2 regions of the Photobacterium sp. MCCC 1A19761 genome follow, and region 1 is predicted to be linked to the other one. Evidence: predicted binding sites of a transcription regulator. Region 1 holds the regulator's gene; the other holds the start of a gene.

Region 1 (5,020 bases):
CGGCCAGTGGCCTGCGCAATGCCCATCTGCAAACCCTGCTGCCGCGCTTGTTGCGCCGCGCTCCGCTCTTCACCCCGCTGACCCAGCGGATTGAAACCCCGGATGGCGATTTTCTCGACCTCGCCTGGACGGGTCCCGGCAACGACTACCCGGCCGACCAGCCGATCCTGGTCCTGTTTCACGGCCTGGAAGGCAGTTTTCACAGTCCGTATGCCAACGGTCTACTTTACGCGGCAAAACGCCGGGGCTGGCTTGGGGTGATGATGCACTTTCGCGGCTGCAGCGGCGAAATCAACCGCCTGGCACGCAGTTACCACTCCGGGGAAACCAGCGATGCCGCCTTCTTCCTGCGCTGGCTGCGCCACCAGTTTCCCCGCAATCCACTGTGGGGCGTCGGTGTCTCGCTCGGCGGCAACATGTTGGTCAATTATCTGGCCAAGCATCAACAGCATAGCGAGCTTGCCGCGGCGCAGGTGATCTCCCCGCCGCTGAACCTGGCTTCCTGCTCGGCGCGGATCGAACAGGGGTTCTCACGGCTCTACCAGCAATACCTGCTCGGCTCGATGAAGAAAACCCTGAGCCAGAAGGTTCAGGCGCTGCCGGAGGAGATGCCGCTGGCGCTTGAACAGGTCAACGCCATCCGGACGCTGCGCCAGTTCGATGACTGGGTGACTGCCCCCCTGCATGGCTTCCGGGATGCCGAAGACTACTATCGCCAGTGCAGCGGGCTCGACAAGCTCCAGCACATCACGACCCCGTTGCGGATCATCCATGCCGCCGACGATCCGTTTATGACCCCGGCCGTGATCCCCACCGTACCGCTACCCGAGAATATCGACTATCACCTCAGCCCGTACGGCGGCCATGTCGGGTTCGTCACCGGATCGTGGAACAAGCCGCAGTTCTGGCTCGAGCACACCGTCCCAGCCTGGTTTGAAGCCCGGGCCGGGGGCAAAGCCTGAGCCGGGGTGCAAATCAACACAACGTGGCGCAACCGGATGAGCGCGCAACAGATGGACTCTACAAGCGATGCAATTGTCAATATAATCGACCTATCCGACATCGCCTGTAGAGTTTGCAATGATTATTCCCTGGCAAGACATTGACCCCGACACCCTGACCAACCTGATTGAACATTTCGTGCTGCGCGAAGGCACCGACTACGGTGAAAGCGAGCTCACGATGGCCGAGAAAGTCAGCCATGTACGCCGCCAGCTGCAAAGCGGTGATGCCGTCATTGTGTTCTCCGAATTACATGAAACGGTCGATATCAAACTTCGCCGCCAACTGGACGCATAACACCGCACGGCGGCGGTGACTCACCTGCAAATTTAGCAATCCGGCTTGACCTGCCCCCTGCTCGCCTGTTAATAACTCTTTCCGTTATTGTTAACGACAGGGTTTGTCATGTCTGCAAAACATCCGATTATTGCTGTTACGGGCTCCTCGGGCGCCGGTACGTCGACCACTTCCGAAGCCTTTCGCAAAATGTTCAACATGATGGGCATTAATGCGGCCTGGCTGGAAGGCGACAGCTTCCACCGCTTTACCCGACCGGAAATGGACGTCGAGATCCGTAAGGCCAAAGAGCAGGGCCGGCATATCAGCTACTTTGGTCCTCAGGCCAATGACTTTGCCCAACTGGAAAACTTTTTCCGTCAGTACGGCGATGACGGCAGCGGTAAATTCCGCCGCTACCTCCACACCTTCGATGAGGCCGTGCCCTACAACCAAATGCCGGGTACTTTTACCCCATGGCAGGATCTGCCGGAAAATACCAATGTCTTGTTCTATGAAGGACTGCACGGCGGGGTAGTGGATGGCGATATCAATGTCGCCCAGCATGTCGACCTGCTGATCGGCATGGTACCGATCGTCAACCTGGAGTGGATTCAGAAAATTGTCCGCGATACCCGCGATCGGGGTCATTCCCGCGAAGCCGTGATGGACTCCGTGGTCCGGTCGATGGATGACTACCTTAACTACATCACCCCGCAGTTCTCACGCACCCATATCAACTTCCAGCGCGTGCCGACAGTTGACACCTCCAACCCGTTTACCGCCAAGGCAATTCCGAGTCTGGATGAAAGCTTTGTGGTGATCCGCTTTCGTGGGATCAAAAATGTCGACTTCCCGTACCTGCTGGCGATGATCCAGGGCTCGTTTATGTCACGCCACAATACCCTGGTGGTGCCGGGCGGCAAGATGAGTTTCGCGATGGAACTGATCATGGGGCCGCTGATCCAGCAGCTGATCGAAACCGGCAAATTCGGCTAAACCGGCTTCCGACTCATATCAGAGCGTGACGAGAAGACTGGCTTCTCGTCACACGCGAACATCCTTACGCTGGCACTACGGCATAGGAGTGGGTCATCTCTACCCCTTCACCCAGCATCAGGCACACCGAGCAGTACTTCTCCAGCGAATCCGCCACGGTTTTGGCCACCAGCGCTTCGTCCAGATCATGGCCGGTGACGACAAAGTGTAGGTTGGCGGTGGTAAAAATGCGCGGCGCCTGCTCCCGGCGGACCGAGGTAATTTGCGCTTCACAGCCGGTGATCTGCTGGCCGGCGGATTTCAGCCCGTCCACCACATCGACCGAGCTGCAACCGCCCGCAGCCATCAGGACCAGCTCCATCGGGCTGGGTGCTGTCGCTCCGCCATTGCCGTCCATCACCACGCTGTGACCGGAGTTGGACTGCCCCAAAAATGTCATCTCTTCGACCCATTTCACCCGTGATTGCATTGCTTACTCCTTACTACTGACAGGGGTTTCAGACACTATCTCACAACTGTGTGATCATGTGCACAGTTAGAACGGCAAAATGCCAATTTCAGATAGATCAATATCAAGAAAAACCCGGCGAAAAAAGATAAACTCTCAACTAATTATTCACGTGAGCTTGCAGCCCAGCGGCTGACTGGCATATCCTAGTCGGCGAACAATGTTATTGTGATGCTCAGCCGCGAATTATAGGGATGTCATTGCTGGGCAACAAACGCAGAGGAAGTTAGTAATATGGTTCCAGGTAAACCTCAAACAGATCCAACGCTAGAGTGGTTTCTTTCGCATTGCCACATTCATAAATACCCATCAAAGAGCACTTTGATCCATGCGGGCGAGAAAGCAGAAACTCTCTACTACATCGTCAAGGGTTCTGTTGCCGTATTGATCAAGGATGAAGAAGGCAAGGAGATGATCCTGTCTTACCTCAACCAGGGCGACTTCATTGGTGAGCTGGGCCTGTTCGAAGAAGGCCAAGAGCGTACCGCCTGGGTTCGTGCTAAAACCCCATGTGAAGTGGCTGAAATCTCATTCAAGAAATTCCGTCAGCTGATCCAGGTGAATCCGGACATCCTGATGCGTCTTTCTGCGCAAATGGCAAGCCGCCTGCAAGTCACCAGCCAGAAAGTCGGCGACCTGGCCTTCCTGGATGTAACCGGTCGTATTGCCCAGACGCTGCTGAATCTGGCCAAGCAGCCAGATGCCATGACCCACCCGGACGGCATGCAGATTAAGATCACCCGTCAGGAAATCGGTCAAATCGTCGGTTGTTCGCGTGAAACCGTCGGTCGTATCCTGAAGATGCTGGAAGAGCAGAACCTGATTTCTGCCCACGGCAAAACCATTGTGGTTTACGGCACCCGCTAAGCGCCGACCCAATCCTATTTCAAAAGCCGCACTCAGTGCGGCTTTTTTCATTTCAGGCCTTGTTCCATTTCGGAGCTGATTTCATTTCTGAGCTTTTTCCATTACAGCGCTTTTCAATTATAGAGCTTTCAGTTACAGCGCTTTCTTCAATCCTGTGACCGGTACGCCCTGCCGGCCCCTCCGGCTTGCACTCTGCCAATTTAATGCTACATTGAGCATATTGCTGGATCGGTATGCCATACGAAGGCATCCCCCGGACAGGTGGCCTCTCGGCAACGAACCACCGAGCAATCAACGGACAAAAAACCGACAACGGACTCACACAAAATCGAGCAACCAACGAACTGTAACGATATGGATATCGAACGTTTTGCGCCCAACACCAGCACCACCCCACCGACGGTGCTGCAAGCTCTGCCCGCCACCATCGAAATGACCGGTTTTAGCGATCCGCGCCACTACCTGGCGCAGCAACCCCCGTTAGATCCCGAAAGCCGCCACCAGGATCAGGAAACCGCCTGGGTGCCGCCGCTCGACAGCCAGCATTAGCCCAAGACCGTTGCAAAAAAACGTTGCAAAAGTCGTTGCAAAAACCGTGGCAACGACATCGGCGAAACGCTTGCTGAGCAATCTGACGGACATAAAAATACAGCCCGGGTAATCTCTTACCCGGGCTGTTGATGGATTCAACGAAGCAGCAGTGCCTCAATGAGCGAACACGGAGGCACGGCTCCTCAGCGCGCGATCACTGATTGGTACTTTCGAAAATCTTATCCGCCGAGGCTTCAACGAAGCCGCGATACAGCTCGCCGTCCGCTGTCGGATAACGCTTGGCAAACTCATAGAACCCGCCCGGGATCTCCCGAACGCCGTCCAGGAAGTTGACCGCCACCCGATCCGCCATGGTCGATGACTGCTCCAGCAACACTTCCGGGCTGCCTTTCACTTCACCGCCCGACTCATTGATCGCAAAACCGTTATGGCGCAGCAGGTGGTTGACCTCGTGTACTTCGGTGAACTGCTCCAGCTGGTTGATGCTCACGGTAAAGTGGTTGGCACCGAAACCATGGGCCGCAACCCAGCCGGCATACTCACTTTCTGCCGACAGCAGCTCGTAAGTAGCATAATCGAGGTCCCACAACCGGCCACCATACAGGAACGCCGGATCGTTCAGAGCCGACTCCGGCACCTGGCTGACCAGATCGCGAACGGTTTGCTGCAGCAGGGATGAGAACTGCCCGACCAACAACTCACTGATAAAGACCTTCGGTGCCGCCGGATTCGGATGCTCGAAATGCTCGGCATACAGCTTCTTCGCTTCGAAGTGATACTTGCCGCACGGCTTATAGCCAATCGCAATAAACGGTG
Region 2 (5,020 bases), on a different contig from region 1:
TGCCTGGTTGCGGTCGATCTCTTTCTGGCTGACCGGATCATTCTGGTGCCAGCGTTTCAGCATATTCAGCATCCAGGGTTCAAACACCGTGGTATTGGTGCCATCCAGAACAGCATCGGCATTGGTGGTGTTGCCCTCCCAGGACGCAATTTCATTTTCGTAGCGGGTCGCCATATAGAAATAGGCCCGGGCAAAGTCCCCTTTGAAAGCGTCCAGGGGCTCAAACACCGTTCCGGTATAACCCAGACCGGATTCGGCCATGCCCAGTTTCGAGCCATTGCCCGAAGTATAGGTCGCGCTGCCCACTTCCCCGAACGGCCAATTGCTGCGCTTGGCGTTGACATAACCATCGGTGGCAAAGATATGGTGACCATCTGAATTCATCGGCTCGACTTGACCACCGAACCAGCTTTTCGGGAACGAATGCTCCCGGTTGTAGCAATCCCCTTCACCACTGTACTGACCACACTGGTCGGTCACTTTGGTGAAGTTCACCGCATCGCTCGACGCAGGCTGCTCCGAATACATGTCGAGGACTGAACCGTCGTTTTCGTAGTAGTGGTCCAAATCGGCCACCTTGACCAGATCCCAGATCGCCGAATAGCCGCGGCTGCTGTGATGATTGATGATGTTATATAAGGCTGTTTTCAGCGCAAAACCGGTTTTGCCAGCTGCGGACTGGTAGTATTCGTCCACGTCTGAAGGCGGCGGCGGGGTTTCAGTGTCGCCCAGTGTAAAAGGAAACGCCTGGCTGTGCTGGAATTGACCGCCGGAAGCAAGCGTTTGACCGTCGGCCGCCAGCACAAAGGAGCCGTTTCCGGCACTACAGCAGAGGCCATCCCCGTACGAATCGTTGATCGTGAAGGTGTAATCCCCATCGGCCAGACACATTTCCCGGGTGTTTGTGGTCTCGTTGGCGTAGCCGCCACCCTCAAACAGCACGGCGCCGCCGACATTGGCCAGGCTCCAGCTGGTTTCAGAAGCATACTGATCGGTCACCAAAGTCAGCGTTGCGATCGTGTCAATGCAGGCAGGTGCCGGCGGCTCACTCGTGTCTGTCGGCTGGAAGTGATCGACATAAACGACTTCGGAACCGTCAAAACCAGACTCATCGTAGAATCGCAGCCCCACCTGAATATCTTTCGTCGTTGTGGCGATATAGGTATAACTGATCGTCTGCCACTGGTTAGTCTGTAGCGGGTTCGAATATCCCTGATAGCCATCAACCACCAGGCGGGCTTTCACATGCCCCTCAGTATGATAGAGCGACACGGTAAACGGATAGGTTTGGCCCTGCTCGACATGTACCGTCTGCAGCAGGTCGGTATTGCCCTGAGTCCCGGTATTCACCGTGACCTGTGCGGCCAGCCCGCCCTGCATCACCGGTGCCGACACTGGGGAGAGCGTAACGCCGCTATCAATCACACTCCAGCCAGCAGGCTCATTACCATTCCATTGTTCGAAATCGCCATTGGCAACCTGGGCCCAGCCGCTCTGTGAGACCAGCAACGCTGCCGCGGTGAGAGTCATTACTCTAATATCCATATAACCTTCTGTTTACTGATGAAAAAGTCAGCTAAGGGTAATGAGTAATGAATCATTAAAAGTTATCGGTGATCACATCCTCATGTTGCAAACGAATTCATTGTGTTAACTTTTTGCTGCATATCACACAGTTTGAACGTCAGTATCAAGAGACAACACAAAGATAGCTTCATCGGTTGAAGTCAACCTTTCCCATCCATCACGGTGCCGCCGGCATAAAAAAACCGATGCCGCAGCATCGGTTTTGGTGAAGCACAACGGCTGATCCCAGACCAGCCCGGCTTGGATTATTCTGCCAGCATGCGGCGTGCCGCTTCAACCACCACTTTGATTGAGCGTGCTTCGGTCTCTTTCAGTGTCGCGTGATCCGGGGTCTCTTTCTGAGTCCGGTTGATGATGACGCCGGCAACACAGCCTGCGCGCAGACCAGAGCTGGCACACATGGTCAGCAGGGTAGCTGATTCCATTTCAAAGTTCAGCACACCCATTTGCTGCCACTCTTCCATCGAGCCCTGGAAACGACGCACCACACGACCGGTGTAAGTGTCGTAACGCTCCTGGCCTGGGTAGAAGGTATCGGATGAAGCCGTCACACCGGTGTGAACCGTTGCGCCGTCGGCATCACAGGCTGCCTTCATTGCTGTCGCGACAGCGAAGTCCGCAACCGCCGGGAATTCCATCGGTGCAAAGTGCAGGCTGGCACCGTCCAGACGGACAGAGCCGGTGGTCACGATCATGTCACCAACATTGATGTGCGGCTGAATCGCACCAGTCGTGCCGACACGCAGGAACGTACGAACACCCAATTGCGCCAGCTCTTCAACCGCAATCGACGTTGACGGACCACCGATGCCGGTTGAACAAACCACCACTGGCTTGCCGTCCAGCTTGGCACGGTACACGGTGTACTCACGTGAGCTTGCCAGGAACTCAGGGTTATCCATCAGGTTGGCAATTTTTTCAACACGGGCTGGATCACCCGGAATAATCGCCAGCTCAGCGCCGTTAAGATCGGCTTTATTAACACCCAAATGGAACACTGCGTTGTCAGACATAATTTTATCCTTTTTATACCATGCCGCTTGTTAGGGACGATGAGGTCTGCGGCTATTGATTGGAAATCAAAATGTTTTGAGCGTACTGTCCGGCAAAACAGCACGCTCAAAACACCTGATAACGATAGCTGATAGCGCAAGAAGTTTTAGTGATTCACATCACATGAATTGAAATACAAAAAATGAAACGTTACAAAATTAAGTGACAAACGTCACAAATAAACGTTTGCTTTTGCCCTTCTTCACACTTTTTCCTCAAAATATAGCGCGCTGCGTAGGCGTCATCCCGGAAAGTCCTGGCTCCCTTGAAACCCTGTTCCCTTGAAAGCCCTGGTTCCCTAGAAAACATTGCCCCCTTGAAAAACCAGTCCCCTGAAAACATTACCCATCTGAAAAACCCGTCACCTTGAAAAGAATGCCCCTGAAAACACTGTGCCCCGGAAATCCGGGGCACAGGTTTGATCGGCTAGCGTTCATACCGGGGTTTAAACCGCAGCAGACGCAAGGCATTCAGGGTGACCAGCGCGGTGGCGCCGCTATCTGCCAGAACCGCAACCCACAAGCCGGTAAAGCCCAGTAAGGTGGTGACCAGAAACAGCGCCTTCAGGCCGAGGGCCAAGCCAATGTTCTGACGGATATTGGCCAACGTCGCACGTGAGAGGGCAATCATGGCGGGCAGCTCAGCCACCCGATCATGGGTCAATGCAGCGTCGGCCGTTTCCAGTGCGACATCGGTTCCCCCACCCATTGCGATCCCAATCGCGGCAGTTTTCATCGCCGGAGCATCGTTAATACCATCCCCAACCATCGCCACCTTGGCGTGCTGGTTGGCCAGTTCCACTTCACGGACTTTATCTGCCGGTAAGAGTCCGGCGCGGTAATCAATTTTGATTTCGCCGGCAATTGCTGCGGCGGCCCGGGGGTTGTCACCGGTCAGCATCACGGAACGGATCCCCATCGCATGCAGTTGCTGAACCGCCTGTGGTGTTTCCTCGCGCAGGTTGTCCCGCCAGGCAATCAGACCCACCGGCTCACGATTACGAATCGCCACCACCAACGTCTTGCCTTGCGCCTCCAGGGCCTCGGCTTCAGCCTGCTGAGCCGCGGTCAGCAGAATCTCTTCCGGCAGACGGTCTGCGGCGACCAGCAGCAGAGAATCACCGTCAACGACCCCCATGATCCCGCGTCCGGGTAATGCTTCCCGGTGTTCAGCGTGCGGGACAGGCAGCCCGCGCGATGCCGCAGCTTTGACCACGGCCTGTGCCAGCGGGTGCATGGAGCCGTCTTCGACCGCTGCCGCTTGTTGCAACAGACGTGCTTCATCACCGTCCCAGCTGACCAGATCGGTCATCACAGGTTTGCCCTGCGTCAAGGTGCCGGTTTTATCAAAGGCCACCAGGTCAATTCGTCCCAGTTGCTCCAGGGCCGCACCGCCTTTAATCAGCGCCCCGCGTCGAGCCGCCGCTGCCAGGCCAGAGGTGATCGCCGCCGGAATTGAAATCACCAGGGCACACGGGCAGGCAATCAGCAACAGAGTGAGCCCTTTATACAGCCAGGCTTCCCAGGACTGGGCAAAGAACACCGGCGGGATCACGATCACCAGCGCCGCCAGGGCAATCATCGCCGGGGTATACCAGCGGCTGAAACGGTCGATAAAGCGCTCCAGCGGCGCTTTGCGCGACTCGGCATCTTCAATCAGATGCAAGATCCGATCGATGGCATTTTCCCCCTGGGCGGACACAATTTTCAGCCGGACCACCTTATCGGCAACCAAAGAGCCGGCCATCACCGACTCGCCCGGTAACCGCTCGACCGGCACGGACTCACCGGTCAAGGCACTTTCATCAAAGCTGGCGCTGATATCCATCAGCTCGCCGTCTGCTGGCAGTCGCCCGCCCGGAGCCACTTCAATCACATCGCCCGGGGCCAGGGCCTCTGCGGCAACTTTAACTTTGGTGCCGTCAGGGCGAACCAAGGTCGCTTGCTCCGGCACCAGATCCATCAGCGCCTTCACGCCGCTCCGGGCCCGGGCAGAAGCATACCCTTCCAGCTGTTCACCCAGCAGGAACAGCAAGAGCACCATCGCGGCTTCTGCCGTTTCCCCGAGATACAACGCCCCGATCGCTGCCACACTCATCAGGGTTTCGATTGAAAACGGCGAGCCGCCTTTGGCCAGAGCCACAGCCTTGCGGACAATCGGGATCAGGCCCAGGATCGTGGTCGCGGTAAATGCCGCCAACCCGAAGGTCTCCGACACCAGGCTGATCAGAAACGAGACCAACATCATGACGGCGATGGAAAGAATGGCGGCATTACGACGCCAGAAGCCTTGCGGAGCAGGCTCGGACGATTGCTGCGTAGAGGTCAACGGAAATCCGGTGTCACTGGCTTTGCTTTCAATCACCGTTGCCAGCACCTGA

The links. The regulator CRP, encoded in region 1, controls carbon source genes, mostly activating them, when cyclic AMP is high. The targets are predictions, from matches to a motif close to TGTGANNNNNNTCACA.
Region 2: udp (uridine phosphorylase) is a predicted target of CRP. The motif match lies at 2,802-2,817, and genes of this name have one in related genera.

The regions. Positions count from the first base shown of each region.
Region 1 covers NZ_JAZGTF010000009.1:224,387-229,406, reverse strand. Annotated here, with positions in the region: gene VV869_RS11455 (hydrolase) at 1-962, shown strand, start outside; gene VV869_RS11450 (YheU family protein) at 1,081-1,299, shown strand; gene VV869_RS11445 (phosphoribulokinase) at 1,408-2,277, shown strand; gene VV869_RS11440 (OsmC family protein) at 2,342-2,746, opposite strand; gene crp (cAMP-activated global transcriptional regulator CRP) at 3,020-3,652, shown strand; gene VV869_RS11430 (hypothetical protein) at 4,007-4,201, shown strand; gene VV869_RS11425 (DUF1338 domain-containing protein) at 4,398-5,020, opposite strand, start outside.
Region 2 covers NZ_JAZGTF010000002.1:295,254-300,273, forward strand. Annotated here, with positions in the region: gene VV869_RS04005 (endonuclease) at 1-1,545, opposite strand, end outside; gene udp (uridine phosphorylase) at 1,833-2,600, opposite strand; gene VV869_RS04015 (zinc/cadmium/mercury/lead-transporting ATPase) at 3,067-5,020, opposite strand, start outside.